DNA from 2 places in the Bacillus sp. LL01 genome. Region 2 is predicted to be linked to the other one. Evidence: a T-box and tRNA genes for the amino acid it is inferred to sense, from the RefSeq annotation. Region 2 holds a T-box; the other holds one or more tRNA genes.

Region 1 (15,723 bases), on a different contig from region 2:
ACCAAATTGATCGTCTTCTTCCATTGTAGCTCCACGTGCAATCGAGCCAGCCAAACACATGGATTGGACCTTTTCGCCCTGTTTTTTAACCAATTGTTCAGGTGTTGCTCCCAAGAAGCAGTCCGTTCCTCTTTCAATCGTGAATAAATAGCTGTTCGCTTGCTCTTCCAAAAGGTTATGCAGAACAGATGTGACATTTACTTTATCCTGAAAAAGTACGCGCAGCTCTCTTGCCAGTACAACCTTATCCATCTGGCCTTCCGTTATTCGCTTGGTCACTTTGGAGATGGACTCCTTCCATTCGACCGGATCCATTTCCAGGCATTTTACAATGGAGGTAGTACCCTCATGCTGAATAGAAGAGCCATTTAATAGCTCTTCTTCCATATTAACTAAGCCTTTAAGTGTAGCTTCATCACAATCACTCAAGTAATTTATTGTAATATATGTGTTGTTCTCTATTTTTGTAAGCATGAATGTAGGTAAAATGAAGAGCGCGTCCGAAAACTGATTCCACAGCAGCGTTTTTTCCTTTTTCGGATCAAAAGAAAAGCCACCATAGATGACGGGCCCTACCGTTTGAGCATCACTTTTGCAAACCGCTTTTTGTATAAAGCGTTTCCATTGTTTTTCAATATTTTGATACCTGTCTTCTTCTCCATCTGCAGTGAACTCTGCAGTTACACCTGCTCCAACCATCATATGAGAATGATCGGGATTTGACCAAAAGAAACGTTGACCTGGAAAGTATCGTTCACTTCTTTGGAAAAATTGCAGGGGATCTAGCTGCTCTACTTTTTTCGTATAACTAATTAAAACCGACTGATTTATCGAGGTCGCTTTCGTTTTCGCTTCCTCCCATAAATTCACTATATGGTGAAATGGTATTGTAATCATGTAAGACTCCCCCCGAGGCCTTGATACCGCAAGACTTTGTCTCTCGAATAGCTTCCTTAAAGATACACCTCAAAACCTTTTTATGTCAACAAAATGAGCCTTTTTCCTTCGAGTTTCTTCCTTATAATATTTACATGTAAAATCTTCCTTTGTTTCTTCTGAAAAACCGTTGACACCCTATGTCCCTTTACATACACTTATATTGTATTTATAATATATATTTTCGTTTTTTTGATGGCTATTTTTATATAGCCTTACTAATAGATGGAGGGGTCATAATGCAGCCTCAGACAATACAAACAGAGACAAGCTATCAAGCACCTACAGAAAAGAAATGGAAGGTGTGGTGGAACCTTCTGCGTCCACATACACTGACCGCGGCTTTTGTACCGGTATTTATCGGTACTGCACTTGCACTTTATGATACAGTCATTGATTGTCCGCTATTCTTTGCAATGTTAGTGGCAAGTATATTAATTCAAGCAGCAACAAACATGATTAATGAATACTACGATTTCAAAAAAGGACTGGATAATGAAAACTCGGTAGGAATCGGCGGAGCCATTGTACGACATGGCGTCAAACCTGGCACCGTTTTACGTTTAGCTTTCATATTCTTTGGGATCGCCACTTTACTTGGAATATATATTTGCATGAACAGCACCTGGTGGTTGGCCGCAATCGGGACAGCCTGTATGGCAGCCGGATATTTTTATACAGGTGGTCCTTACCCTATTGCCTATACCCCTTTTGGAGAAATTGTAGCAGGTTTCTTCATGGGATTTGTTATTATTTTGATTTCTTTCTATATACAAACAGGTACCATTTCAGATACAGCCATGCTGATCTCTATACCGATTTCCATTCTTGTCGGAGCAATTCTTTTGGCAAATAACATCCGGGATATTGTCGGTGATAAAGAGAATGGCCGTAAGACGGTCGCAATCCTTTTAGGAAGAGAAAACGCAATCTTATTACTCGCGGCGATGTTCATCTTTTCCTATGCTCTTATTGTGCTCTTTATCGCTTTGGGCTACGCATCATTCTGGTTATTATTAGTCTTTCTGTCAATAGCTAAACCACTTTCTGCAATCAAAGGATTCACGAATAATAACAGCAATGTCACAATGATGCCTGCCATGGTGGCAACTGCAAAAACCAACACCATCTTCGGCTTTCTACTCGGAATTGGGTTGCTCGTAGGATACTTTATTTAACCATCAATCAGCTGATACCTAATCCGTGTCAGCTTTTTTTAATTGGCAATCATGTTTTTCAGAGGAACGTTCATAATACAAATAGACAGGAATTTGAAAGGAGTCTATTTGTATGATATCCACTGATAAAATAAATCGATTAAAGCAACAACTCGAAGATACAAAAAGAGAACTTCAAGCCCACCTGGACCAGAATGACCATTACCAGTTGGAACAAGAACACCCATACGAAACAGTCAGTGAGCTTTCTGCCTATGATAACCACCCGGGGGACCTCGGGACCGAATTGTACGAAAGAGAGAAAGATCTGGCCTTAAATGAACATGCTGAAAAAGAGATGCAGGATATAAATCACGCTCTCCAAGCAATGACAGATGGCACCTATGGTAAATGTGAGGTTTGCGGAAAAAATATTGATGAAGACAGGCTGGAAGCTCTTCCAACCACCACTTATTGCAAAGAGCACAGCCCAGATCAAGTTGTTTCCCATGACCGTCCGGTGGAAGAACAAGTATTGATGCCACCATATGGACGATTTGAATACGACGAGTCAGAAGGCGTCGCTTTTGATGCAGAAGACACGTGGCAAATCGTTCAGCGATATGGTACATCCGAATCCCCTTCCGATTTCTCTGATGATGTGGAGAATTATGACCGCACCTATGTGGAGAGTGAAGAGAATGAAGGGTATGTAGAGGACTACGAAAATTTTGTCGGAACAGATATGTATGGCCAGAATGTAACCGTGTATCCGTCCATCAAACATGAGGCCTACGAGGATGCGCTAGATGAAGAAGGAATAATGACAACCTTTGGAGATTTACATGGGTATGAGAAAGATCCCTATACGGAATAAGTCGAAAGAGGCAACCTTCAGCATCAGAAGGTTGCCTCTTTCTTATTTTTCCGGGTAAGTTTCTCTTAAAAACGCAATAGACTGTTTGATTAATTCTTTTAATACATTCACATCAATATCCGCCACTTTATTTATGTACACACAAGCCTTCCCGGTCGTATGCTTACCGAATTTTTTCAACAGAACCTCCCTTTTCGAATCTCCTGTTGCAAAATAGAGGCTGATTTTTGCCTTCCGTGGTGAAAAACCTATCAGCATAAAATCCCCTTCGTGCCCGGTTGGATATTTATAATGATAGGAGCCGAAACCGATAATGCTTGGCCCCCACATTTTCGCTTCATACCCCGTCGTTTCCGTAAAAATATCTAAAAGCTTATAGGCATCTTCGCGTTTTTTCGGACTTTCCACCGCTTCAATAAATTCAATTACACTGTTATCCGTTTCTTTTGTTTTCAACTCATATGCCACCATTTTTCCCCCTTTGATTTTTCATCTAAATTAGTAGTTCCACAAACCATGTAACTTTCCCTTTTCCCTCGCATAAATATGCACCACTTCATTCCTGCATCAATACATTATCATAGACCGTTATCACGTTTTTTAAAAAGTGAGGGATATGAGAAATGTACTACAGAAATATTTTATCAAGAGAATGGGCTGTTTTTCTAGCCGAATGCTGTCAGATAGCCTATGATCAGTACTTTCAAAATGGGATTTTTTCCATACCTCATGGTTTTGAGTTGACAAAAGAATTTAAAGGAGTTTCCTTTCATACATTGGAATGGTTTGGATTCATTTTGGAAAATGAGGATGCAATTGTTGTTTCCTTCAGAGGAACACAGACAGACCTAGATTGGATATCGGATGCGGAGATATTCCAGAGGCCTTTTCCGTACAGTGGCTCATCCAATCTGCTCGTTCATGGGGGTTTCCTGTCTGTATATGAATCGATGCGTGACGAACTATTGAATAGTATGAACAAGCTAGACCCTTCCAAAACTTTGTTTGTTACCGGACATAGTCTGGGAGGAGCACTGGCAACCCTATTTTCATTGGATTGTGCCATAAACTCTAAATTCCCCTCCATTTATATGTACAATTATGGATCCCCACGTATAGGAGACGAAGCCTTCTCCAGGGTGTACAACGAATATGTCCCTGCCTCCATACGCTTTGTAAACCTGGCCGATCTCGTTCCCTTTGTTCCACCTACAAAAGTCGTTGCTCCTATCAGCAAAAAGACCTGGCACTACAAACATACCCAAACCCCATCACGCTTCCTGCTGACCGCAGGCTCCATCGTCAAAAACCACAGCATCGAAACGTATATTAAGGCAATGAAGGAGAAATTGAAAAAATAATTCACTAAAGGGGTCAGACCCCTAAAGGATTTTTCCTTTCGACGTCGAAGGGCGCAAAAAAGAGGGGCAGGCAGCCCCTCTTTTTTAACGTTTGCTATAGCTTGGCTCAAGCCCCCAGATTTCATTGGCGTATTGTCTGATTGTGCGGTCGCTTGAGAAGAAGCCGGAATGTGCAATGTTTTTGGCGCTCATGGTCAGCCAGCGATTACGATCACGATAGGCGGCATCCACCCGCTTCTGCGCATCAATATAAGATGCAAAATCCTTCAAGACAAAATACTCATCATTCTGCATGAGCAACGAGTCGTGTATCGGCTCAAAGTGGTCATCCACATCTGGGAAGAAGCCGTTAACCAACTGCTCCAACACCTGTTGGATGCGTTTATCATGATGATAATATTCACTCGAACGATACCCTCCGTTTTGGTAATAGTTGAGTACCTGTTCAGCTGTCAGTCCGAAAATGAACATGTTTTCTTCGCCGACTTCATCCTTGATTTCAATATTGGCACCATCCAGAGTACCGATAGTCAAGGCCCCATTCATCATGAACTTCATATTCCCGGTCCCCGATGCCTCCTTGCTGGCAGTAGAAATTTGCTCACTAACATCTGCTGCCGGGAAGATATCTTCTGCCAAGGAAACTCGGTAATTTTCCAGAAAGATAACTTTTAAGCGGCCATCAATCGCGGGATCTTTATTCACTTTATCAGACAAAGAATTGATCAATTTAATGACCCTTTTGGCATAATAGTAGCCTGGTGATGCCTTCGCACCGAAAATGAACGTTCTAGGATGGATATCAAAACTGTTATCCTCCTTTAAACGGTTATAAAGATACATGATATGAAACACATTCAGCAGTTGACGCTTATAGGCATGCAATCGTTTTACCTGCACATCAAAAATACTGTCCGGATCCAGGATTATCCCAGTCTGCTTTCGGATCCTTTCACTAAGTATCAATTTGCGCTCACGCTTCACCTGATCAAGCTTCTCCAAGAACACGGAATCGTTTGCATATACGTCAAGCTGTCGAAGCTGTGTCGTGTCCTTCACCCATCCATATCCAATAGTATCCTGGATTAGGGAGGTCAGTTGGGGATTAGCCTTCAATAACCAGCGGCGATGAGTAATGCCATTTGTTTTATTGTTGAACTTATCCGGGAAAGCTTCGTAAAATAAACGCATTTCACGATTCTTTAAAATTTCAGTATGGATTTTCGCAACACCATTCACGCTGAAGCTCCCAACAACCGCTAAATGTGCCATCTTCACCAAGCCATGAGCAAGAATCGCCATTTCCTCGATTCGCCCCCACTGACCAGGGTACTTTTTCCATAAGTCGGCACAAAAACGCTCATTGATCTCTTCCACAATCATATAAATACGCGGCAACAGCGGTTGAAAGATGTTGACCGGCCATTTTTCCAAAGCTTCCGAAAGGGTTGTATGATTCGTATAAGAAATAGTATGGGAAGTGATTTCCCACGCTTGTTCCCAGCTCATATCTTCTTCATCCAACAAGATCCTCATCAGCTCTGGAATAGCCAGAACAGGATGTGTGTCATTGATATGGATTGTGACACGCTTATGGAAATCTATTAGACTACCATTCTTCTTCCGATAGGAACGTATTATGCTCCCGATACTAGCAGCAACAAGGAAGTATTGCTGTTTGAGGCGCAGAATTTTCCCTTCATCATGGGTATCATCCGGATAAAGAAATTCCGAAACCGCCTCTGTATCGCGTTTATATTGCATAATGTCTTTGTTGGTAGGAAACGGCGCAGGCTCTGCACTCCAGAGACGAAGCATATTGACCGTCTCCGTCTGATAGCCGACAACCGGCATGTCGTAAGGAACAGCTGTTATTGCCTCCCCTTTGGCATGTCTGAACTTCTCTTTCCCATCTTCCTTATAGGACTCTACCTTGCCCCAGAAGTGGATTTCCACCGCTTGATCGGGTTTTCTCACCTCCCAGACGTTACCATGTCTCAACCATTGCTCCGGCAGCTCCACCTGATAGCCATCGACAAACTTCTGATCGAACAGACCATGCTTATAACGGATACCGCATCCATGTCCCGGTAAATCTAAGGAAGCGAGAGAGTCCAGGAAACATGCAGCAAGACGGCCAAGACCGCCGTTACCTAGCCCGGCATCCGCTTCAATCTCTTCGATTTCTGATAGATCAAGACCGAGCTCTTTCAATCCCTCTTCCACGACACCTTGGATTCCGAGGTTCAAGAGGTTACTTCCCAATAGTCTTCCTAATAGAAACTCGATGGAAAGATAATACACTTGTTTCTCATCTGCAGCCCGATTCCTTTCATTGGTGGTGATCCAATTGGCGCTGATATACTCCCGCACCATATTTCCGAGTGTATGATAATGGTCTCGTGAGGTTGATTCCTGAAAGCTTTTTCCGTACATACTCTCTAGTTTTTTCAAAAAAGTAGCCTTGAATTTTTCCTTATCAGAGAACATGCACTCCACTCCTAGCCATTAATGTTGAATACAATTGATTATATTTAAACGCAGATTTAGCCCAGCTATAATCTCGCTCCATCGCTTCTTTCATGATACCTTTCCATACTTCCGGCTGCTCATATATATGGATTGCACGCCTGATGGTGTACAACATATCATGAGCATTAAAATTGGTAAACGAAAACCCGTTCCCTTCCAATGTAGTCTCATCGTAGGACGTGACTGTATCATTCAGCCCACCTGTTTCCCTTACAATCGGAATAGTCCCGTAGCGCAGAGCAATCAACTGGCCAAGCCCACATGGTTCAAACTGAGACGGCATCAAAAACATATCTGCCCCTGCATAGATCTGATGAGCAAGCGGTTCATCAAATCCAATGAATGTCCTCACCTTTTGTGGAAAGCGATAAGACAAATCACGGAAATATTGCTCAAACTGTGGTTCACCCGTTCCCAGTACAACTATCTGCACATCCTCTTCCAACACCTCGTGGAGGACACATGTGATAAGATCCAACCCTTTCTGCTTTGTCAATCTGCTTACCATTGCAATAATTGGAGTCTCTTCTTTTACAGGAAGACCGCATAAGTTTTGAAGAGCCTCTTTATTCAGCACTTTATTCCCCATTTTATTAGCGGAATAATTCGCTTCAATGTATTCATTTGTTTCAGGACTGTACAGATCATCATCAATTCCATTAATGATCCCCACAAGAGAGTCGCTCCTATTACGCAGAACACCATCAAGCTTTTCACCAAAATAAGCAGTCTGAATTTCATCCTTATAGGTTGGACTTACAGTGGTAATGTACCCGGAAGATACCAATGCCCCTTTCATGAAATTGACATTGCCAAAAAATTCGAGCTCATCCGAGTTGAAATGCTTATCATCAATCCGCAACAGGTCATGAAGAATACTTGGTGGGAACACACCCTGAAATTGAAGGTTATGAATAGTAAATACACTTTGGATATGTTCAAAGCGTGGGTTTTGCTTGTACTCCCGCTCCAAAACAAAATTGACCATTCCGGTATGCCAGTCATGACTATGAATCACGTCCGGGATAAAATTGATTGCTGTCATGCTCTCCAGAACCGCCCGACAGAAAAAGGAAAAGCGTTCCCCGTCATCAAAGTGACCGTACAGGGAATCGCGGTTGAAGTAGTATTCATTATCGATAAAATAATAGGTTACATTATCATGTATCAATTCTTCCACACCACAATACTGGTGACGCCAACCCACGTCCACAAAAGTGGTCTGTATCCTTTTCATTTTATTTTTAAATACTTCTGGAATCTGTCCGTACTTTGGTAGGATGACCCGTACGTCCGTGCCAAGCTTTTTCAATTCCTTAGGTAATGCTCCAGCAACATCACCTAAACCACCTGATTTTACAAACGGGACACATTCTGAAACAACAAATAATACTTTCACGAATTCATCAGAGCTCCTTGTATTGACCCTTTTTTCACTAAATAAGGGGAATCCTCTTTCCCTGTTAACACCGTACGATTCTCAACCTTAACATCTTTGTCTAAGATGACGGAATCTAAAACACAATTCTCCCCAATTACACCCTTTTGCATTACAATGCTGTTTTTGATGACTGTACCTTTACCGATTTTAACTCCCCGGAAAATAATGCTGTTCTCCACATGCCCCTCAATGATTACACCATTTGCGATCATTGAATTCTTCACATAGGCATCTTTCGAATAGCTTGTCGGAGGCTCGTCTTTAACCTTGGTGAAGACAGGCTGGTTTTTAACAAATACCTGTTTCCAAACGACAGGATCAAGCAGTTCCAGACTATGCTCATAATAACTTTCCAAGGAGTCTATCACGGCGGCGTACCTTGTATATTCATAGTTGCATATCTTATACCCGCCGGTAATGTCCTGCACAACATCCATAATACTTCTATACCCTGTTTGTTCATGATTCATGAACAATTTTACGAGTAAATCTTTTTCCAGCACATACAAATCCAGCGTTTCTTCCTCTTTCACAACATGCGTGATATCACATCTGTTTTGAATATGGCGATCTAAAATCTGCTTAAAATTCATATTGCTAACAGTATAACTATTGGCGATTACAACATATTTCTGATTGCTTCGCACGAAAAAATCCTCATTCTCTTTGAAATGCTGAAAAGAACCTGTATTCACATTTTCCGAACTTGGAAAGAAGAACAATCCATCACGTTTGCGGTCCAGATCCCACTGCTTCCCTGAACCGAGATGGTCCATCAAAGAACGATACTGGTAACGCGGGAAGATAGCTACATTCTGTATTCCCGAATTGACCATATTTGAAAGTACAAAGTCTATTAAACGATAACGTCCTCCAAAAGGAACAGCAGCTATGGAACGCTTTAACGTCAGCTCCTGCATTTCTTCATTATGGATCGTTGCATCGATGATTCCTAACATAGATTTATTCATAAACGGACACCCTTCCTGTGTTTGATTTTGTGTCATCTATCGGGTTATGGAGAAGATACCTTTATCCATCATTTCCTCAGTCACTAAAATAATCTCGTCTTCATTTTTCTCCGGACAAATGACTGCACCATCAGGAATTCTGATACCGGACGGAATGATCGCCTTGTTCACATACACATTTTCTCCTATTATCGCATCAGGCATGATAACGGAGTTCTGGATCACCGAATTCTTTCCGACATTTACACCTTGGAATAATACGGAATGATCAATCTTTCCTTCGATGAAGCACCCCTCATTCACAAGGGAATCCTTCACATCTGCGTACGGGGCAATAAACTGAGGAGGCTGGTTCGGATTGACAGAATAAATGCGCCAGTCATACTCAAAGAGGTTCAGCTCGCAATCCTCTTTCAATAAATCCATATTTGCTTCCCATAGACTTTTTACTGTCCCGACATCCTTCCAATAACCTTTGAATGGGTATGCTATCAGGCTCTTATTCTCTTCTAATAGCAAAGGAATAACATCCTTCCCGAAATCATGGCTGGAATCAGGGTTTCTATCATCCATTTCCAGATACTCCTTCAAAATAGACCATTTGAAAATATAGATTCCCATGGATGCCAGATTGCTCTTTGGATGTGCCGGTTTCTCATCAAATTCCACCACTTCCATCTTCTCGTTCGTATTCATAATTCCGAATCGGCTCGCTTCCTCCCACGGAACCTCCACAACCGAAATTGATACATCCGCGTCTTTCTGTATATGATAATCCAACATTTCCTCATAATTCATTTTGTAAATATGGTCTCCTGATAAAATAAGGACATATTCAGGGTCAAATTGCGTAAGGTAATTGAGATTTTGATAGATTGCGCTGGCAGTACCTGTGTACCACTTGACACCGGAAGATTCCGTATAAGGCGGCAATACAGTCACTCCACCATTTTTACGGTCCAAGTCCCATGTACTTCCGATTCCGATATATGAGTTCAGTACTAGAGGTTGGTATTGAGTCAAAACCCCTACAGTAGTAATTCCTGAATTTGTGCAATTGCTCAATGCAAAATCAATGATTCTATATTTCCCTCCGAAAGGTACCGCCGGTTTTGCTAAAGTTTTCGTTAAGGAACTGAGTCTGCTTCCTTTTCCTCCTGCTAGTAACATAGCTACACATTTATTTTTCGACATCGCGTTATCTCTCCCCTCTAATTTTCTTCGGCCGCCACATACTCACACCAAATGGAGCAACATTGACCATCATATGATAGTCCTTGCCATGATATGCTCCCTCTACAGCACTAATTTCCTGATCATTTAAAAGTCCGTTCCCACCGTATCTTTGTTCATCCGAGTTGAACACTTCCTCATATTCCGCAAGCAAAGGCACACCTACTCTAAAACCTTCATAAGATGCTCCAGTGAAATTACATATTACAACTAACATATCCGCAGGCTTTTTACCTTTTCTGATAAAGGAGAAGATGCTCTGATCCCGGTTGTCTGCATCTATCCATTCAAACCCTTCAGGAACATGATCCAATTCATACAAAGCTTTCTGTTTATGGTAAAAATCCAATAACTCTTTAACATAGTGATGCATTTGTTGATGGGATTCATATTGGTCCAATAAAAACCAATCCAATTGCTCCAGATCCTTCCACTCATCAAACTGACCAAATTCTCCACCCATGTATAGAAGCTTTTTTCCTGGGTGCGCAAGAAGGAAGCCATATAATAATCTAAGCTGTGCGAATTTCTCGTGGTAATCTCCCGGCATTTTATTTAGCAATGACTTTTTACCATGAACGACCTCATCGTGTGAAAAAGGTAAAATGAAATTTTCGGAGAATGCATACACGATGGAGAATGTCACTTTATCGTGTAAGTGCCTTCTTTGCTCAGGTGAAGCCTCCATATACCTTAGAATGTCATTCATCCATCCCATATTCCATTTATAATTGAATCCTAATCCACCACTGGTAGTAGGAGTAGTTACAAGAGGCCAATCCGTAGAATCTTCCGCAATCATCAGCGCACTGTAATCCTGCTCAAATACCGCCTCGTTCAACTTTTTCAAAAACTGCTGTGCATAAGGGTTAGCATGCTCCTCCTGTGAATTGGGCCAATACAGCATATTTGCCACTGCATCTACCCTGAAACCGTCCACATGGAAATACTCCATCCAGAACAGAGCATTGGAAATCAGAAAGCTTCGGACTTCAGGCTTACCAAGGTCAAAGTTCGCAGTACCCCATATTTCATTCTCCCGGTCATGATAATTTTCATATTCAAAGACTGGTGCTCCGTCAAACATATATAGTCCATGTGCATCCTTACAGAAGTGACCAGGAACCCAATCCAATATCACTCCAATGTCCTCCCGGTGACATGCATCGATGAAAGCCATCAGATCGTTTGGATTTCCATATCTACTTGTCGCTGCATAGTAGCCAGTACCTTGATACCCCCAAGAACGGTCATAGGGGTGCTCTATAAGCGGAAGCAATTCAATATGAGTGAATCCATGGTCCTTTACATAAGGGATAAGCTCGGCAATCAGTTCTTTATAGGAATAGAGCTCGCCTCCATCTTTCTTCTTCCAGGAACCAAGATGCAGCTCATATATGAACATGGGTTTCTCGTAAACCAGCTTTCGCTTTTTCTTTCTGCGCCAGTTCTGATCTTTCCATTTATATCCTTCCAAATCATAGACTATGGAAGCCGTTTTAGGACGAACCTCAGCATGAAAAGCAAATGGGTCCGCCTTATGTAATACATCTCCCGACTCTGTAACAATTTCATACTTATATAAATGTTTGCTTAGATCTTCATCAATATGGATGCTCCACACACCCTCATTATTTAACCTTTCAAGTGGATGCTTCTCTCCGTTCCACTCGTTAAAAGAACCCATTACACGAACAGCCTTCGCATTGGGAGCCCACACAGTAAATCTTGTCCCTAATACTTTCTTTCGATGGCGTATGATATGTGCTCCAAAAAGCTCATAACTTTTATATAACGTCCCCTCATGAAAAAGGTGCAGTTGAAAATCAGTGGCACTTGTAGCAATCAAATTTTTCACCCTTCCGTCATTCCCTATAAAAAGAATATTGTTATACACTACATATTCTCTTTTTTATAATATTCTCCTTTATACGACAAGTCAGAATCGTATGACATAAAGCAACAGAATTTATTCTCATAGGGGAATTTGTCGAAATTTCAATTTTTTAGGAAATCGTTTTCATTGTTGTTCTACTTGAACTCTTGATTTATCAACGTTTTTGTAAGGGGTTACAAACTGAGTTGATTCGACTAAATACTAGGAGGATTTTTGTAGTTATATGTCGAAAAGTTTTTTCGATAACTAGAGTATGATTAGTAAAATGTACACGCTTACATTTTATTGTTATATTTAAATACTAAATTTATTATTGAAAATCAGGTTTAAAAGGAATTGAAAAAGGGAATGGAATAAGTTATAAAAAAAAGATTGGGTGTATTGAAATTAGTAGGAAAAGGAAATTGCAGGAGCGATAAAAACTATTGATAGAAAAGAAGAAAGAGGACAAATAAAAAAAGCCATGATATTTTAAAAATACCACAACTTTTGATGACCCGTACGGGATTCGAACCCGTGTTACCGCCGTGAAAGGGCGGTGTCTTAACCGCTTGACCAACGGGCCTAAATTCTGGCGGAGAAGGAGGGATTTGAACCCTCGCGCCGCTTACACGACCTACACCCTTAGCAGGGGCGCCTCTTCAGCCACTTGAGTACTTCCCCAGAAATGGCTCCACCAGTAGGATTCGAACCTACGACCCTTCGGTTAACAGCCGAATGCTCTACCGCTGAGCTATGGTGGAATATTACAAAGATTTAAATATAATACTCTATGGTGGGCCTAAGTGGACTCGAACCACCGACCTCACGCTTATCAGGCGTGCGCTCTAACCAGCTGAGCTATAGGCCCATAAAAATGGAGCGGGTGATGGGAATCGAACCCACGACATCAGCTTGGAAGGCTGAGGTTTTACCATTAAACTACACCCGCTAAAAAGGGCGACTGATGGGAATCGAACCCACGAATGCCTGAACCACAATCAGGTGCGTTAACCACTTCGCCACAACCGCCATAATAATATTTTTTTGTAAAAATGGTGCCGGCGATAGGAGTCGAACCCACGACCTACTGATTACAAGTCAGTTGCTCTACCAACTGAGCTACACCGGCATGATAATGATTATTTTCACTGTTTGAAAAAATCTTATTATTTTCACCACGTAAAAAAATCAAAGTGGCTCGGGACGGAATCGAACCGCCGACACATGGATTTTCAGTCCATTGCTCTACCAACTGAGCTACCGAGCCATACTATTGAGTTGAAAAATGGCGGTCCCGACCGGGATCGAACCGGCGATCTCCTGCGTGACAGGCAGGCATGTTAACCGCTACACCACGGGACCATTTGGTTGCGGGGACAGGATTTGAACCTGCGACCTTCGGATTATGAGCCCGACGAGCTACCGGACTGCTCCACCCCGCGATAATATTAATTAAGATTTGTTTACGTATGTACTTTTCATACTGACTGTCCCGACCTCTGAAAGCTTATTCAGTGAAGTATATCGATCGGTACAACTCGAAGCTTTTGCAAGAAGCAGATGCTCGTTGCTCCATCCTGCGATAATAACTTCATTCTATACTCACCATAACAATTAAATAATATGGCAGAGGAAGAGGGATTCGAACCCCCGCGGGCTTTGACACCCCTGTCGGTTTTCAAGACCGATCCCTTCAGCCGGACTTGGGTATTCCTCCGCGTATAGAAAGAACTGGTGGACCTTGTAGGACTCGAACCTACGACCGGACGGTTATGAGCCGTCTGCTCTAACCAGCTGAGCTAAAGGTCCTTTTTGGTAGCGGCGGAGGGGATCGAACCCCCGACCTCACGGGTATGAACCGTACGCTCTAGCCAGCTGAGCTACACCGCCAAAAAGAAAAAGTATTTCATTAGATTTACTGGTACCATTGTTATTGGTCTGTGTCCCTTCCTCTGCAAGCAAATTCAAGGATGTAAATCCGTCGGGACAACTCGGAGCATATTCTTGTAGTAACGCTCGTCGCTACACCGCCAAAAAGAAAAAGTATTAAAGTGGAGCCTAGCGGGATCGAACCGCTGACCTCCTGCGTGCAAAGCAGGCGCTCTCCCAGCTGAGCTAAGGCCCCGTAAATGATAAAGGAAATTAATGGTCGGGAAGACAGGATTTGAACCTGCGACCCCTTGGTCCCAAACCAAGTGCTCTACCAAGCTGAGCTACTCCCCGATAATGGCGCGCCCGAGAGGACTTGAACCCCTAACCTTTTGATCCGTAGTCAAACGCTCTATCCAATTGAGCTACGGGCGCTTATAAATGAAAGTTATTTTACTGCTTTAAAAATCTCTGGTGCCGAGGACCGGAATCGAACCGGTACGGTAGTCACCTACCGCAGGATTTTAAGTCCTGTGCGTCTGCCAGTTCCGCCACCCCGGCAAGTCTCTTGGAGCGGAAGACGGGATTCGAACCCGCGACCCCCACCTTGGCAAGGTGATGTTCTACCACTGAACTACTTCCGCTAATATAAGATTAAAATGCGGGTGAAGGGACTCGAACCCCCACGTCAAAGACACTAGATCCTAAGTCTAGCGCGTCTGCCAATTCCGCCACACCCGCAAGATAAATGGTGTGCCATGAAGGACTCGAACCTTCGACCCTCTGATTAAAAGTCAGATGCTCTACCGACTGAGCTAATGGCACTAAATGGTGCCGGCGATAGGAGTCGAACCCACGACCTACTGATTACAAGTCAGTTGCTCTACCAACTGAGCTACACCGGCATATTAAAGTTGGATTTTTTGGATTTTTTCCATTGTATGAAAAAATATTGGTGGAGGATGACGGGATCGAACCGCCGACCCCCTGCTTGTAAGGCAGGTGCTCTCCCAGCTGAGCTAATCCTCCATATATAAATCTGCCTGGCAACGTCCTACTCTCACAGGGGGAGATCCCCCAACTACCATCGGCGCTGAAGAGCTTAACTTCCGTGTTCGGTATGGGAACGGGTGTGACCTCTTCGCCATCATTACCAGACAAATAATATTATATAGAATTAAGAAAGAAAATCAAGAAGTTTTTCAACTATCTTGTTCCTTCAAAACTAGATAATGTGTTCATATCAAGGCATTCCTATCGTTCAAATGTTTTGGGTTAAGTCCTCGATCGATTAGTATTCGTCAGCTGCACGTGTCGCCACGCTTCCACCTCGAACCTATCTACCTGATCATCTTTCAGGGATCTTACTTGCCGAAGCAAAAGGAAATCTCATCTTGAGGGGGGCTTCATGCTTAGATGCTTTCAGCACTTATCCCGTCCGCACGTAGCTACCCAGCTATGCCTTTG
Region 2 (15,723 bases):
GAACCAATTTTCCAAATGACCGAACACCAAGTCTAATATGACCGAACCAATCAAATAGTTGACCGAACTGCATCTAATGTAGCGGTGAACTTGTCCGAACATAACCAAAGTTTGACCGAACGATTTTAAATCAATAAAAAAACTTAAATTTTCAACCAAAAATCCATCAAAAGAGAGGGAAAACAAATGACCTTACCAAAACCACACGGCGGCACACTTGTGCAGGCCTACCAACCAAACTATGACACGACAAACATAACAAAAGAAATCAAAATAGACGCCATCGCTCTAAGCGATCTCGAACTCATCGGAGTCGGGCTCTTCAGTCCGCTCACTGGATTCCTCACAAAATCCGACTACGAATCCGTCGTCGAAAACCTGCGACTCCAAAACGGCAACATATGGTCAGTGCCTGTCACCCTCCCAGTGACAAAGGAAGTGGCAAAAACTCTAACAGAAGGTGAAACCTACAAACTTACCTACCAGCAAACCACTTACGGAGTCATCACCGTCTCTGAATGGTACGAACCGGACCTCCAAAAAGAGGCACGTGAAGTCTACAAAACGGAAGAACTTGCACATCCGGGAGTCAAACGTCTATTCGAAAGAGGCGACATTTACGTTGCCGGGGAAGTGACGCTTACCCAAAAGACTAACAAAGGGGTGGCCCAGGATGTCTGGCTCGAACCAAAAGAAACCCGTGAACTTTTCGCACAAAAAGGCTGGAAAACCATCGTCGGCTTCCAAACGAGAAACCCTGTCCACCGCGCCCACGAATACATTCAGAAAGCGGCACTTGAAACGGTGGATGGGCTTTTCCTAAATCCGCTCGTGGGTGAAACGAAATCGGACGATATTCCAGCAGACGTCAGACTAAGAAGCTATCGGGTCCTGCTTGAAAACTATTATCCGAAAGACAGGGTCGAACTCGCTGTGTACCCAGCCGCCATGCGCTATGCCGGGCCGCGGGAGGCAATTTTTCACGCCATTGCCAGAAAGAACTTCGGCTGCACGCATTTCATTGTCGGCCGGGATCACGCAGGAGTTGGCGACTATTACGGGACCTATGACGCGCAGCATATTTTCCATCAATTCACAGAGGAGGAACTTGGCATCAAGCCGCTGTTTTTCGAACACAGCTTTTACTGCAACAAATGCGAGGGCATGGCCTCTGACAAGACCTGCCCGCATTCAAAGGAGGACAGGGTTATTTTATCAGGAACAAAAGTGAGGGAGTTGCTGCGAGCCGGGGAGCTGCCACCGTCCACCTTTAGCCGAAAAGAGGTCATTGAGGTTTTAATCGACGGACTACAACAACAGAAAACAGCAGCCGTATAAAGGAGGAAAACACAAATGACGAAAGCGACAAACATCACCTGGCATGAACAGACCATTACAAAAGAGGAGCGCCGTGTGCAGAATGGGCATGGTAGCTGTGTCCTCTGGTTCACCGGCCTATCCGGATCTGGTAAGTCGACCATCGCAAACGCAGTGTCCACGGAACTATACCGCCAGAGCATCAACGAGTATGTGCTTGATGGAGACAATGTCCGCCATGGACTCAACAAGGACCTCGGATTCACAGAAGCTGACCGCAACGAAAATATCCGCCGGATCGGGGAAGTGGCAAAGCTCTTTGTCGACAGTGGAAAGATTGTCACAACAGCATTTATCTCCCCCTTCCGAAACGACAGAGATCAGGTGAGGACGCTGTTCGAAGAGGGCGAGTTTATTGAAGTGTTTGTGGACTGTCCCTTGGAGGAGTGTGAGAAAAGAGATCCAAAAGAGCTATACAAAAAGGCAAGACGTGGGGAAATTAAGGACTTCACCGGCATCGATTCTCCTTACGAAAAGCCGAAACAACCGGAAATCACGATAGCATCCGGAAAACTGACGGTGGAGGAAGCCGTCACAACAATACTCCAATACTTAAGAGAGCAAAAAATTATCTAGAAGGGGGAAACGCTCATGGCATATGTGAAACACTGGGCAGATAATGAAAAGTTAAACAAAACGGAGAAAGCGAAACTGGAAAAGGATGGTCTCCGAATTCTCGATGACATCCCGCATTACGCAAAGAATGGATTCGATTCCATTCCTAAGGATCAGTGGGACCTTTTCAAATGGGCGGGACTTTACCTCCAGCGACCAAAAGAGGACGGCTATTTCATGATGAGGGTCAATGTCCCCTCCGGAATTCTCACAAAACCTCAGGTCGAAGCATTGGCAGCCATTGCCCGCGACTATGGACGTGGAGTATTCGATATCACAACACGGCAGGCCATTCAATTCCACTGGCTGGAAATCGAGCAGATACCAGACATTTTCAACCGCCTGGAAGCAGTTGGACTTTCAAGCGCAGGAGCGTGCGGGGACATCACCCGTACGATTGTCGGCAACCCGATTGCAGGGCTTGATCCCGACGAGCTATTCGACACTACAGGCATTGTAAAAGAGGTCTATGATTTCTTTCAGAAGAATGAGGACTTCTCTAACTTGCCACGAAAATACAAGATGTCGATCAGTGCCAATACGAAAAATGCATCCAACGCGGAAATCAACTGTGTTTCTTTTACACCAGCGACCAAAACGATTGATGGTGTTACAAAAAGTGGTTTTCACCTGAAAGTCGGCGGCGGGCTCTCCTCCAGGCCGTTCCTGGCAGAAACAATCGATGTGTTTGTGGAACCGGAAAGAACGCTCGAGGTCGCGATAGCCGTCACGACCATCTTCCGGGATTTTGGCTATCGGGAGAAACGCCATCTCGCCCGCCTGAAATTTTTGATCGCCGATTGGGGGCCAGAGAAGTTCAAGGAGAAGTTGCTTGAGCACACTGGTCCACTTCCTGAAAAAGGCGTAGAGCCAAAAGACGAATGGAACGCAGGCTACTTCTACGGCATTCATGACCAGAAGCAGGAGGGCCTGAAGTTCCTCGGTTTCAACGTACCGGTAGGACGCCTTGATGCAGAGGAAGTTTTCGAGCTTGCGAGAATATCAGAAGAATACGGAAACGGGGAGATCAGAACCTGTAACTCCCAGAATCTTATCATCCCAAATATTCCAGAGGAAAACGTGGAAGCACTGCTCAAAGAACCGATTTTCGAACGCATTTCTATCAACCCGAACTCCTTTCTCGGCCATGCCGTTTCCTGCACCGGGATTGAATACTGCAATCTGGCCTTGGTGGAAACGAAGGAGCGCATGAGACTTATCGCTGAGGAACTCGACCAGCGCATCAGCCTTGATGTCCCGATCCGCACCCATATGGTCGGCTGCCCGAACTCCTGCGGCCAGCGCCAGATTGGTGACATCGGCCTGCAGGGTATGAAAATGCGCAACGAGAAAAAGGAAATGGTCGAAGCCTATGAGATCTATGTGGGCGGGACCCTGAACAAAGGTGGTAAGTTCAATGAAAAGCTAAAGGGAAAAGTAGCGGCAGAGGAATTGACGGATGTCCTTGAGGAGCTACTAATCTACTTCCGCGACCAGAAAACAAAGGGAGAATCTTTCTTCGACTTTGTAGGACGCGTGGGAGTTTCCACCTTGCAAGGCGTACTAGATACTATTTTAGGAAAAGAAACCGATGGCGTATCTGTATAGATTTGATGTAGCCCTGGAGGCCAAGGAAATCGTATCCGTCATTTATGCCGATAATGATGAAGCAGCTTTTGAGCATCTTGATGTGGAGCTTGAAAAGTTTTATCTGAAGGAGCCCGCAGTGAAAGAAGTTATTTTACGAGAGAAAAAACGGCTTGGGAAGAAGAGTGGCTATATTTTAGATCCAGAGGAGAAAGGGTGGTAGCGCATGAAGGGAAAAGTATATTTGGTGGGAGCGGGTCCTGGTGATCCTGAATTGATTACAGTGAAGGGGTTGCGCCTACTCGAGCAGGCGGATGTCATCCTTTATGACCGCCTTGTGAACCCCGAACTACTAAACTATGCGAAAAAAGAGGCACAGCTTGTCTACTGCGGAAAGCTTCCCCACTACCACACGATGAAACAGGAAACCATCAATCACTTTCTTGTAAAATATGCGAAAAAAGGCTTGCAGGTCGTGCGTTTGAAGGGTGGGGATCCATTTGTGTTCGGACGTGGCGGCGAAGAGGCTGAGGAATGCTCGCGGCAGGATGTCCCTTTTGAAGTCGTACCGGGAATAACGGCTGGTATCGGAGCCGCTGCCTACGCCGGTATTCCTGTCACCCACCGTACCTTGAGCAAAAGTTTCGCCTTTGTCACGGGACACCAGGCAGGCGATAAGGAAGCGGAGCATCAATGGGCAAACCTTACGCAAGCGGTAGATACCATCTGTGTCTACATGGGCGTCTCCCAACTGCCAAATATACTCAAGCGTCTGCAGGAGAACGGCAAGTCACCCAAAACACCTATTGCCCTTGTACATTGGGGAACATTAGATGAACAGCGTACCGTCGTCGGCACGCTTGCCAATATCGAGCGGAAGGTAAAGGAAGCGAACATTTCCAATCCGAGCATGATTGTAATCGGGGAAGTGGTGAAACTCCATGAGAAGCTGCACTGGTTTGAAGAGGAGGTAGTGCCTCATCTGCCTGTCGTACACGGATAGAAGGGAGCGGGATATGATGTCAAACGCCATTTTATATGTAGGACATGGAACGCGCTCGAAAAAAGGAGCGGAGGAGGCAAAAGGTTTCTTGGAAAGGGTCATCGCACAAGTCGATGCACCCATACAGGAAATCAGCTTTCTGGAACTGACCGAGCCGTATATTCCGGAAGGCTTCGAACGCTGTGTAGCCAAAGGAGCAACTGAGATCACCGTCATTCCCATCTTTCTTTTAACAGCTGGGCATATAAAAGAGGACATCCCGGAAGCGCTCGAGCCTTCACTGGCAAAATACCCGGAGGTCCGCGTGCAAATCGCCTCCGCTTTTGGGGTGCAGGAGCGGATTGTGGATGCGATTAGTGAGTTGGTGAGGGCGGATGTTGGAAGTGTGGATGTTGCAGATTCGGTTTTGCTTGTGGGAAGAGGCAGCAGTGATCCCGCCATCCATGAAGCTTTTGCAGAGATAAAAGCGGGAGTGGGTGAGCGGCTTGGCGTTTCACGAGTGGAGGTCTGCTACTTGGCGGCAACCACGCCATTATTTGCGGAGGGGATGGAAGAGATTAGTCTCGAGGCAGTTGGCAGGGTGATTGTGGTACCTTATCTGTTGTTTGCAGGTTTGTTGTTAAGTGAAGTCGAAAGGGAAGTCCGGAAAAGAAAGCGCGCTGGCCAGGATATCGTGTTGATCGAGCCGTTAAGCCGCCACCAAGTGATTCAAGATATTGTGGTAGAGCGAGCTTCATTTTCGTGGGGTTTGGAAAAGGGGGAAGTGAGAGTTGCAGCCGTTAATCATTGATTTGCAAGGGAAGAAAGTTATCATCGCAGGCGGTGGGAGGATTGCGGCCCGTAAAGCGAAGGTGCTAGGCGCCGAGCAGGCAGATATCACGTTTATCGCGCCGGAGTTCTCAGAGGAAGTGCGGGAGCTAGCGGTGTTAAGGGGATACCAGTTGGTAGAACGGGGAGCGGAGGTAGCTGATTTTGCGGAAGCTTTCCTGGCCATTTTGGCGACGAACAACAGAAAAGTGAACAGCGCACTTGTTGGCGGCTTACGTGCATCACAGCTCGTTTGCGTCGTCGATGAATCAGGAGAGGGAAATGTCACGTTCCCCGCAACAGTCAGACGCGGGAACCTGCAAATCGCCGTCACCTCCAACGGATCGAGTCCCAAATTGACCCGCAAGTTGAAAAGAGAGCTCGAGGAACAGTTCGATTCTTCCTGGATTTCTTATACAGAGTTTTTGGCGGAATATCGGGAGGTGGTGAAGCGGCTGCCATTGTCTTTTGAAGAGAAGGGGGAGCTGCTGTGGGAGATTTTGGAGGAAAAATACCGATTGAATGAAAAGGCTAGAGGGGAGAAGCTGGGAGAACTATTACGGTTGAAGGAAAGGTTAATATCATAGTAGGTGGAAAGGGCGGTCGTACTTATCGGATTGTACGGTCGTCTTTTTAATGTGGTTTTAGGGAGAGAGCAAAATACCAATTCAGCGATAATCCTTGAGGATTCAGCGTTTATGAGAATGATTCAGCGATTTTGGAATTTTTTCAGCGAAAACAGCATTCCATTCAGCGTTTTCAAGAATATTTCAGCGAAAATCCAATCAATTCAGCGCGCAGCTAATTTCACCAATTACGTTGCTACCCACCATGACCAATTACCATTTTAATTCAAGGGAAATATACCCAAACCACACCCCGAAATAGTATAATAAAACTATCAAAACCTCTACATATTAGGAGGAATCCGGTTTGGACAATATGCTCTACAGAAAATTCACCGCATTCTATGTCTCTACATTCATCATATCCATCCTCATTTCGGCAAGTTCTTTCGGTCAAGGAGAACCGATCTACCTGGATTCGTTCCTGGGCTGGACCTACATACTCCTCTTTGTGGTTGGAGGAATCATTCTTATATATGGCAACCTAATCTCCATCGGCATCGAGTATGTTGTAAACAGATGGATGAAAGGGAATAGCATCATTTTTATCCTGCTGCATGGACTTCTAGGCGGGTTACCTGTCATTTGGTCCCAGCATTGGATGCTTACACTTTATGCATCTGGTGCCGCTTTGCTTTATGCGCTTGTGGACCGGTGGATTTACTATCGGAGCAGCAGAGACAAACATACATGGCAGGTCCATACGATTGCACCGATTCTTTTCCTGATTCTATTCGCCATATTCATGGTCAAATCCCAACCCCTTCCTCCATATAGCGCAGAAGAGGCTGTGGCAATTGCTATCTCAGGGGAAGTTATTGATTCTTAATTAATTGCCCATACTAGCAAAATAATAGATTGACAAATTTTCCAACTAACCTATATAATCTTCTCAATATCAAACGTAGAAGAGGACCAGTAAAATGATTTCGTCTATTCAAGAGAAGGTGCCAAGTGGTGTGAGGCAGCTATAGATGAGCATTTGAACCTGCCTCGGAGTTCTGCATCAGAAACGGTGCAGCGGTTCAATACCGTTACCATGAAAGAGAGTGAAGCTTTGCTTTGAATAAGGGTGGTACCGCCAGAGATGGTCCCTTATCAGAGCGGGGCTTTTTTTTTTAGCTGAAAAATGGGTTTGGCATGAACTCGGGGTCTCTTGGCATGAACTCGCCTAATTTTGGCACGAACTCGGGCCATTTCCGCACGAACTCACTTCATTTCGGAATGAACTTTATAAAAAGGAGCAAACCAACATGTCCAATAAAAATTTTGTACAAAAAATCACTAACATGGACGAAGACTTCGCCCAATGGTACACAGACGTCGTCACCAAAGCCGAACTCGTCGACTACTCCAGCGTCCGCGGCAGCATGATCATCCGCCCATACGGTTACGCACTGTGGGAAAACATCAAAGAGGCACTAGACAAACGAATCAAAGAAACCGGCCATGAAAATGTTTATATGCCACTTTTCATACCGGAAAGTCTCCTGCAAAAAGAAAAAGATCACATTGAAGGCTTCGCGCCGGAAGTGGCTTGGGTCACCCATGGCGGCGACGAAAAATTACAAGAACGCTTAGTTGTCCGCCCAACTTCGGAAGTGCTTTTCGGCGAACATTACAAAAACATCATCCATTCCTACCGCGATCTGCCTAAGCTCTACAACCAATGGGCAAACGTCGTCCGTTGGGAAAAGACAACAAGACCATTCCTGAGAACTCTTGAATTCCTTTGGCAGGAAGGTCACACTTGCCATGAAACGGATGAACAGGCACACGAAGAAACCGTTAAAATGCTCACCGTTTATGCGGAGATCTGTGAGAATATCTTGGCCATCCCTGTTATCAAAGGACAGAAAACCGAAAAAGAAAAATTCGCCGGAGCCAAATACACCTATACGATCGAGAGTCTGATGCATGATGGAAAGGCTTTGCAATCGGCCACCTCTCATCATCTTGGTGATGGGTTTGCAAAAGCTTTCGGCATTCAATTCCTGGACCGTGAAGGCAAGCAACAATACGTGCAACAAACTTCCTGGGGCTTCACGACACGTATCATCGGTGCCATGATCATGGTGCACGGCGATGACCGCGGCCTAGTGGTTCCACCAAGAATTGCACCAACGCAGGTGATAATTGTCCCTATTGCTCAACACAAAGAAGGGGTCCTTGATTTTACCTATGACTTAAAAGAAAAGCTATCCAGCACACTCCGAGTTGGAATTGACGCCAGTGACAAAAAGCCTGGCTGGAAGTTCAATGAGTACGAAATGAAGGGCATTCCATTAAGACTAGAAGCTGGTCCACGCGATATCGAACAACAACAAGTTGTACTTGTCCGCCGTGACACTGGGGAAAAATTGATTACACCTATGGAAGGACTGGAAACGAAAATCCAAGAAATCCTAGAAGACATTCAGAAAAACCTTTTAGAAAAAGCACGTTCCCACCGCGAATCCAAAACAAGTGTGGCAACGACTTTCGAAGCATTCAAAGAGCAGCTCGAAGAAAAAGCCGGCTTCATCAAAGCGATGTGGTGCGGAGAACAAGCGTGCGAGGACAAAATAAAAGAGGAAACTAGCGCCACCTCCCGTTGTATGCCGTTTGAACAGGATCGCATAGCCGAAACCTGTGTAAGCTGCGGAAAAGAAGCAAAACATATGGTATATTGGGCTAAGGCATACTAGAGCGACAAAAACAAAGGGGAGAAAACGATGCAGCTGGAAAAATACATCGACCGAAGAAAGACGCATTCGGTTAAATGGTTCATAGAAGATCAGGATATCATTCCATTGTGTATTGCGGATATGGATTTCCAGGTTTCCGAAGAGATCGTAAATGCCATCAGCCAAAAAGCCACACACGGCATCTATGGGTATAGCACTTTCTGTGCACGTTACTATGACGCTGTTGAATATTGGTGGAAAACACAGTACGACTGGGAATTGAAACAGGAGTGGATATCGTTCAGTCCGGGAATCATTCCAGGAATGAACCTGTTGCTAAAAGCTTTAACACAGCCGGGCGATTCGGTGATTGTGCAGGATCCTGTGTATTATCCATTCTTTTCTACTATCCAAACACAAGGGTGTACCATTTTAAATAATTCACTCCTTTATTCCGAGGACGGCTATAAAATGGACTTCAAGGATTTTGAAGAAAAAGCATCGCGACCAAATACCAAAGTGTTTATCCTCTGCAGCCCGCACAATCCGGTCGGGAGAGTGTGGACGGTACAAGAATTGCGGAAGATAGGAGAGATTTGTGAAAAGCATGGAGTGATCGTTATCTCGGACGAAATGCATGCCGACCTCACCTATCCAGGGTACAAGCATATCCCATTTGCAAAGGTCCACCAAGATCATCTGAAACTTTCCATTACATGTGCGGCACCAAGCAAGACTTTTAACATTGCCGGAATGCAAAGCTCCATTTTTATCATTCCAAACAAAGAAATCAAACAGAAATATGAAACCCTTTTAACTGGCTTCGGGCTGATGCGTCCCAATGCGTTTGCGGTAGAAGGAACCATCGCTGCCTACTACAAAGGCTTGCCTTGGCTTCAAGAAGTGAAGGAGTACCTAAATGACAACCTGCAGTATGTCTGCTCCTACTTGAAAGATCATATTCCTTCCATAAAAGTAGTGAAACCGGAAGCAACCCATCTTATCTGGCTGGACTGTCGGAACCTTAGAATCCCACCGGAAGCATTGCATTCCTTCTTTTTGGAAAAAGCAGGAGTACGTCTAGATGAAGGAATGAAGTTCGGCGCAGGTGGCCAAGGATTCGAACGTATAAACATCGCCTGCCCACGCGAGGTGCTAAGTGAAGCTCTACTCAGAATCAAAGCCGCCATAAAAGAAATGGAAACCTGCTGACGACTTTCGATAGCAGGTTATTCCTTTTATATGGGAAAATGGTAGAACTCCGTTTGGAACTCCCCTATAATGAATGAGAAGGAGGTGAAACAAAATGGAAAAACAGATACTGGAATTATTATTGGAAATGAATGGCCGTTTAAAGAATGTAGAAGGAAGATTTGATGGTCTAGAAAGGCGGTTTGATTCCTTAGAAGGTATTGTGAAAGAAGAAATAAATCCTCGCTTAAAAAATGTGGAAACTAGTTTAGTAAAAGTCGAGAACAGATTGGTAAAAGTCGAGGACAGATTAGTAAACGTCGAGAGCAAATTGATTAATGTCGAAAACACAGTGAACAGAATCGAAGTTTCTCAAACCGACGATGTTTTAGGGATGCTAAAGCTTTTCAAAAAGAACACAGATTCCTAAGCACAATATATGAACAACAATTGACACTCAAAAGGCAATAAAAGCTTAAAGCCCAATGGCCCTAAGCTTCCAAACAATAACCTTATTACTTTTGCCCCTCATAGATCCGCAAGTTGGCATAAATCCTTTCCAACGTAGGAGCAGAAATCCCGTGCTCTTTTGCAAGTCCTAGCAGATAGCCGTAAAAATGGTCGGCCTCCACAGATAACCCTTTTTCCATGTCCCGCTGCATCGACGACTTCATACCTGCTGCAATCGAATGAAGCTTATCCCAGTTCCCATCTACCATATTCTCTGCAAGTGGTGCATCTACACTTTTCATAATGTCCGCAACTTCCACTAAAGTCTGTTTGATAGTGTCCGCGCCAAGGTCATCTTCGCGTATTGGCCCGATTGGCGAACGGAACAATGTGGTAACTCCTGCCAATGTAGCAATGAACAGGTATTTATGCCACATAGACTGGTGGATATTTTCGGAAAGGGAAAAGTTTGCCTTGGTTCCATTGAAAGTTTGAGCCAGCATCTCAACTCGTTCTGTTTTCCCTCCATCTAGCTCACCGAAAACCAGATCATGAATGGTACTAGTCTGGATGATGGCACCTTGTCCGTCCAAAGTTGATTCCACAAAACAAAGTCCACCAAGCACATTCGACTCATGAAAAGCCGCCGTTAACTTTTCCATGTGCGCAATGCCGTTAAGCAAGGGGACAATCATTGAGTTCGGTCCAACATAGTTTTTGAAATCCTCTATCGCAGAATCCAAATGATAGGCTTTCATCGATAATAAAATGACATCATATGTTTCTGCCTTTTCTCCGCTGACAAGGAGCTTCGGTTTCAGTGTGACATCACCGTGTGTGCTATTAATGACAAGTCCGGTCTTTTCCAACTGTTTTTTTCGTTTCTCCCGCACAAGGAATGTCACATTTTCACCTTTTTCCAACAGCCGTCCGCCGAAGTATCCTCCGACAGCACCTGCACCGACAACAAGTATCTTCACCAGTAATCCCTCCCAATTATGTATGGGTTCATTGTAACAGGTTTGAAGGAAAATCGGGACTTGAATGTATTTGTTTCGGTTTTTTAGTCGGAATATTTGGTATAATTATTCAAAGAAAAGGAATAAGGAGGAGATAAGGCAATGAATCTACTGGAGCACGACATATAAAACCGTAGTCGCGGACCTCCATGCCTACTAACTAGCTACTGAATTTAAAATATGGAGGGTGATTACATGCACACCGATCAACTTTTTCAACACTATCTAAAAGAGGCAGAAACCGATTTTTCCGGATGGGATTTTTCCCACATAACAGAAACTGGACGCCTTGCATCTGGAATGCTCTCCTGGTCATATGGCAGCATGGCAAAAACATTGATGGCAGATGCAACTTCCATGCTTGACATGGGAACAGGAGGAGGAGAACTGCTTTCAAAGCTGCAGCCGTTCCCGCAGACAGTCTGTGCAACCGAAGGCTATAAAACGAACTTTCCCATTGCAAAAGATAGACTGGAACCGCTTGGTGTAAAGGTAGTGGAAGTGGAGCCGGACAACCAGCTCCATTTTCCAAATAAGCACTTTGACCTGATTATCAATAAACATGAAGAGTACGACCCTAGCGAAGTAAGAAGGGTTTTACGAGATGGAGGCATATTCCTTACTCAACAGGTCGGATGGAGTGATTGCCAGGATATCAACCGACTTCTCGGAGCGCCAGTTAATAATGAACATGCCCATTGGAATCTCGACTTTTCACACAAGCAATTGGAAGAGCATGGTTTCCAGGTTCTCCTCAGCAAAAAGGAATTTCCATTGCAACGGTTTTACGATATCGGTGCGCTCATCTATTATTTGAAGGCCATTCCATGGCAGGTAGTGGATTTTCGGTTGGAGGATTACCTCGATCGATTGTACGAGCTTCATCTAAAAATAATGCAGGAAGAGTATCTAGATATTAGGCAGGACCGGTTTGTATTGAAAGCAGTAACGAAATAAAGGGGATGTGTAGCGGTGATGTTAAAAATCACAGAACTAGAAACGATTTTAGCAATAACGGTAAGTGAAATAGAATTTTCAGGTGTTATACATGTGGAGAATCGCGCTGGAATGATCCATGCCAGTGCACATGGCTATTCCAATCGCTCAGAGTCCATTCCAAACAAACTGGAAACGAGATTCGGAATTGCCTCAGGGTGCAAGTTATTTACAGCAATAGGCATTTGCCAATTGGTGGAGAGTGGAAAATTGTCGTTTGATTCAAAATTAAGCAGCTTGCTGGATCATCCTTTCCCTCATTTTCACCCTGATGTAACGGTCCATCACCTTCTTACCCATTCCTCAGGAGTTCCGGACTATTTTGACGAGGAAGTAATGGATGATTTTGAAGAGCTTTGGGTGGAGTATCCAATGTACCACATGAGAAAGCTGGAGGATTTCCTTCCTCTGTTCCAGAATCTCTCGATGAAGTTTGAACCAGGTGAGAAGTTCCACTACAATAATGCGGGTTATATATTATTGGGATTAATCATCGAAAAGGTTGCAGGAGTTCCCTTTACTGAGTATGTGAAGGAACAAATTTTTGATGCTGCTGAAATGTCTGACTCGGGCTACTTTTCTATGGATCAATTACCTGGCAGAACTGCCCTTGGTTACATAGACGAGGAAGACGGATCCTGGAAGACCAACAGCTACTCCATTCCCATAAAAGGTGGAGCGGATGGGGGAGCCTATGTTACAGCCGGTGACATGGCCAGACTTTGGCGAGCGTTAATGGACGGCAAACTGGTGAGCAAGGAAATGCTGGCGAAAATGACCACCGCTTGGATTCAAACAGATAACGAGAAAGATTGGTATGGCTATGGAGTCTGGATTGAGAAAGAGAATGATAACGTTGTAAAATACCATGTGATGGGCTATGACCCAGGCGTGAGCTTTGCAGCAGGCTACTATCCGGAGTCAGACACCATCGTAGTAATTCCTTCGAATAAGGAAAGAGGACCGCACAAGTTGATGCACTTACTGGAAAAATATATGTAAAAGTTAGAGAGACATATCTGTTAGGAGCAGATATGTCTTTTTATTGTGCGTTTGATAAAAAATAGAGGAGTTGTTTTATAAATATAGAATATATAATTCTATATTTATAAAAAGAGGTGTGAAAATGAAACTATTAAACATTACAAACAGAAAAAGAGAATCCTATCAGGTCACCTTCAGATATTCCCTCTTAATGGAGTGTGCACTTGGGATTGCCGCAGTGACCAATACCCCGTTACACGATTCATTGGAAAAACCAAAATCCTATTGGGATCACACAAGAAATGAGTTATCAGGGGAACTGCAGGCGCTTTTGGATGATGTGGAAAAGAACAACACATGGAAAACCTTACTCCAGCTTTGTCATTATCATCACTGTAAAGACCTTCATGAGTTCCTCTCTTATATAGAGAATCTTGAAGACCAGCAGCTTAAGTTTCTTTCCCTTCCCTATTTAGGTGTAGAGTTTCAGGACATGAGGATAAAAGCTTCGGAAGGGGATAGGGATGCTTGCCGCACTTTGATGGAGAAGACAAAGCAACACAACTTCTTTCCAGATTATATACAGTTCATCTGCCAATCGGAAACAGACTCACTAAAAAGCCATCTCAAAGCCATTATGAAAGAGTGGTACGAGGAATTTGAGCAGCAGGTTGAGCAAGAAACCAATGAAATTTTGAAAAGGGATGTGGCAGCCAAGATTGAAATGCAGAAGAAGCTGACGCCAGAGCAACTTGTAGAGTGGGCGACAGGTGGCATCGAATATCGACCGGAGCCAAATGTGCAAGAAGTATTATTGGTTCCCCAGCAAATCTACCGCCCATGGAACATTGAAGCGGATATGGAAGGAACAAAGATATTTTACTACCCTGTAGCAAACGAAAGCATCACTCCGGATGACAGGTACACCCCAAACCACTTTTTGGTCGCAAAATACAAGGCACTTGGTGATGAAGCCAGAATACGCATCGTCAAGCATCTCTCCGAAAAGGAATGTACCCTGCAGGAGTTGACGGGCTTATTGGACGTGGGAAAATCAACCATCCATCATCATTTGAAAATCCTCCGTGCTGCCAAGCTTGTCGATAGCAAAGACGGAATATACACGTTAAGAAAGCATACCTTGCATCTGCTGGAGGATGAAATGCAGAGGTATCTCCATCAGTGAAGAGCATTTGGAAAAATTGCTCCTTCGTCTATGTCTGGTCGGGTAACATGATTTCTGAACTTGGTGGTGCCTTTGGAACCTTTTGCAATTCCATTATGGTCTATCAGCTGACTGGCTCCACCATGGCATTAAGCTCCATGTGGCTCCTGTATTTCATTCCTTCACTCATCCTTCAACTTTTCATTGGTCCGTTTATCGACAGATGGAGCCGCAAGTGGATCATGATTTTTTCTCAATGGACAAGGGCCGCCGTATTTCTGGTACCTTTACTTGCATGGAGTGCAGGACATTTGGAGGTATGGCATATCTTTTTCGTTCAGATAGTGGTGGGATTGATTACTCCGCTATACGTGCCGGCAAATCATGCCATCACTCCAACGATTGTACCGAATGAACAACTTAAGCAGGCAAATGCTTTGATAGAGAGCACGGTAAGATTAATGAGCTTCATGGCGCCATTGATCGGAGGATTGGTGATTGAATACATCGGAATTAACGTGACATTGTTGTTTGTGATTGTTGCACTTGGGTTAAGTGGTGGGCTGCTGTGGTTTGTAAAAGAGCCCTCACCGGAGAAAGTGGTACGGAGCACATGGTGGAAAGAATTCGGAGAGGGGATCGCCTTTTTCTTCAAACAGCGTGTTGTTGTTTGGCTGGGCTTTTTCCTTGCGTTCGTTCAGTTTGGTGTAGGGGTAACAATGGTCACAACGCTTCCCTATATCACAGGGGAGCTGCAAGCAAGCTATGCCGGCTATGGATATTTTATGGCGGGGTTTCCTGTAGGTTATATTCTAGGGGCATTTCTAATCGGGAGAATACCTTATAGGAGTCCGAGATTCATCATGCTAGGGGCCTTAGGGATTGGAGGACTCACATTTGTCGGTCTTGGTTTGAACGAGAGTAGTCTTATCGTAGCCATTGTGCTAGAGGTGATAGCTGGGGTTGTGATGGCCATCTTCAGTATAAACAATACGACCCTCTGTCAACGTATCATCCCAAATCATTTGATGGGCAAAATCTTTTCTGTTCGACTCCTTATTATTAGAGGAGTCATGCCTTTAGGTGTATTGGTAGGTGGATTGCTAGGGGAAGTATGGGGAGTGAGACCCTTGTATTTCCTCATTGGATCTATGATTACCGCGGTCGCGTTAGTCGGGTTGTTTTTTCCTTATTTTAGGTTCATTGATAGGGAGATGGATGAGAGGAAGGTATCGTG

Evidence for each region. A T-box is a leader RNA that pairs with one kind of tRNA and senses whether it is charged. The one in region 2 lies ahead of proS (proline--tRNA ligase), so its partner is inferred to be a tRNA-Pro.
Region 1: it encodes a tRNA-Pro, which carries the amino acid that the T-box ahead of proS (proline--tRNA ligase) is inferred to sense. The anticodon was not compared.

What each region holds. Positions count from the first base shown of each region.
Region 1 is NZ_LFEL01000004.1:78-15,800, reverse strand. Features, by position in the region: gene AB685_RS12670 (isochorismate synthase) at 1-897, opposite strand, end outside; gene AB685_RS12665 (1,4-dihydroxy-2-naphthoate polyprenyltransferase) at 1,176-2,114, shown strand; gene AB685_RS12660 (TraR/DksA C4-type zinc finger protein) at 2,227-2,970, shown strand; gene AB685_RS12655 (DUF1801 domain-containing protein) at 3,013-3,441, opposite strand; gene AB685_RS12650 (lipase family protein) at 3,594-4,331, shown strand; gene AB685_RS12645 (glycogen/starch/alpha-glucan phosphorylase) at 4,416-6,821, opposite strand; gene glgA (glycogen synthase GlgA) at 6,811-8,262, opposite strand; gene AB685_RS12635 (sugar phosphate nucleotidyltransferase) at 8,259-9,275, opposite strand; gene AB685_RS12630 (glucose-1-phosphate adenylyltransferase) at 9,312-10,469, opposite strand; gene glgB (1,4-alpha-glucan branching enzyme) at 10,474-12,357, opposite strand; tRNA gene AB685_RS12620 (tRNA-Glu) at 12,899-12,970, opposite strand; tRNA gene AB685_RS12615 (tRNA-Ser) at 12,978-13,068, opposite strand; tRNA gene AB685_RS12610 (tRNA-Asn) at 13,074-13,148, opposite strand; tRNA gene AB685_RS12605 (tRNA-Ile) at 13,179-13,255, opposite strand; tRNA gene AB685_RS12600 (tRNA-Gly) at 13,263-13,336, opposite strand; tRNA gene AB685_RS12595 (tRNA-His) at 13,344-13,416, opposite strand; tRNA gene AB685_RS12590 (tRNA-Thr) at 13,441-13,516, opposite strand; tRNA gene AB685_RS12585 (tRNA-Phe) at 13,582-13,654, opposite strand; tRNA gene AB685_RS12580 (tRNA-Asp) at 13,674-13,749, opposite strand; tRNA gene AB685_RS12575 (tRNA-Met) at 13,753-13,829, opposite strand; tRNA gene AB685_RS12570 (tRNA-Ser) at 14,012-14,104, opposite strand; tRNA gene AB685_RS12565 (tRNA-Ile) at 14,120-14,196, opposite strand; tRNA gene AB685_RS12560 (tRNA-Met) at 14,201-14,277, opposite strand; tRNA gene AB685_RS12555 (tRNA-Ala) at 14,440-14,512, opposite strand; tRNA gene AB685_RS12550 (tRNA-Pro) at 14,534-14,610, opposite strand; tRNA gene AB685_RS12545 (tRNA-Arg) at 14,615-14,691, opposite strand; tRNA gene AB685_RS12540 (tRNA-Leu) at 14,729-14,817, opposite strand; tRNA gene AB685_RS12535 (tRNA-Gly) at 14,826-14,900, opposite strand; tRNA gene AB685_RS12530 (tRNA-Leu) at 14,917-14,997, opposite strand; tRNA gene AB685_RS12525 (tRNA-Lys) at 15,006-15,081, opposite strand; tRNA gene AB685_RS12520 (tRNA-Thr) at 15,086-15,161, opposite strand; tRNA gene AB685_RS12515 (tRNA-Val) at 15,210-15,285, opposite strand; rRNA gene rrf (5S ribosomal RNA) at 15,298-15,414, opposite strand; partial or broken rRNA gene AB685_RS12505 (23S ribosomal RNA) at 15,528-15,723, opposite strand, start outside.
Region 2 is NZ_LFEL01000006.1:190,204-205,926, reverse strand. Features, by position in the region: gene AB685_RS31775 (hypothetical protein) at 1-159, opposite strand, end outside; gene sat (sulfate adenylyltransferase) at 187-1,338, shown strand; gene cysC (adenylyl-sulfate kinase) at 1,354-1,953, shown strand; gene AB685_RS17975 (ferredoxin--nitrite reductase) at 1,969-3,600, shown strand; gene AB685_RS17970 (DUF3906 family protein) at 3,584-3,802, shown strand; gene cobA (uroporphyrinogen-III C-methyltransferase) at 3,806-4,582, shown strand; gene AB685_RS17960 (sirohydrochlorin chelatase) at 4,596-5,372, shown strand; gene AB685_RS17955 (NAD(P)-dependent oxidoreductase) at 5,353-5,976, shown strand; gene AB685_RS17950 (hypothetical protein) at 6,323-6,844, shown strand; T-box leader at 6,912-7,114, shown strand; gene proS (proline--tRNA ligase) at 7,269-8,702, shown strand; gene AB685_RS17940 (MalY/PatB family protein) at 8,730-9,893, shown strand; gene AB685_RS17935 (hypothetical protein) at 9,988-10,302, shown strand; gene AB685_RS17930 (ketopantoate reductase family protein) at 10,388-11,302, opposite strand; gene AB685_RS17925 (class I SAM-dependent methyltransferase) at 11,537-12,298, shown strand; gene AB685_RS17920 (serine hydrolase) at 12,317-13,339, shown strand; gene AB685_RS17915 (metalloregulator ArsR/SmtB family transcription factor) at 13,464-14,507, shown strand; gene AB685_RS17910 (MFS transporter) at 14,504-15,723, shown strand, end outside.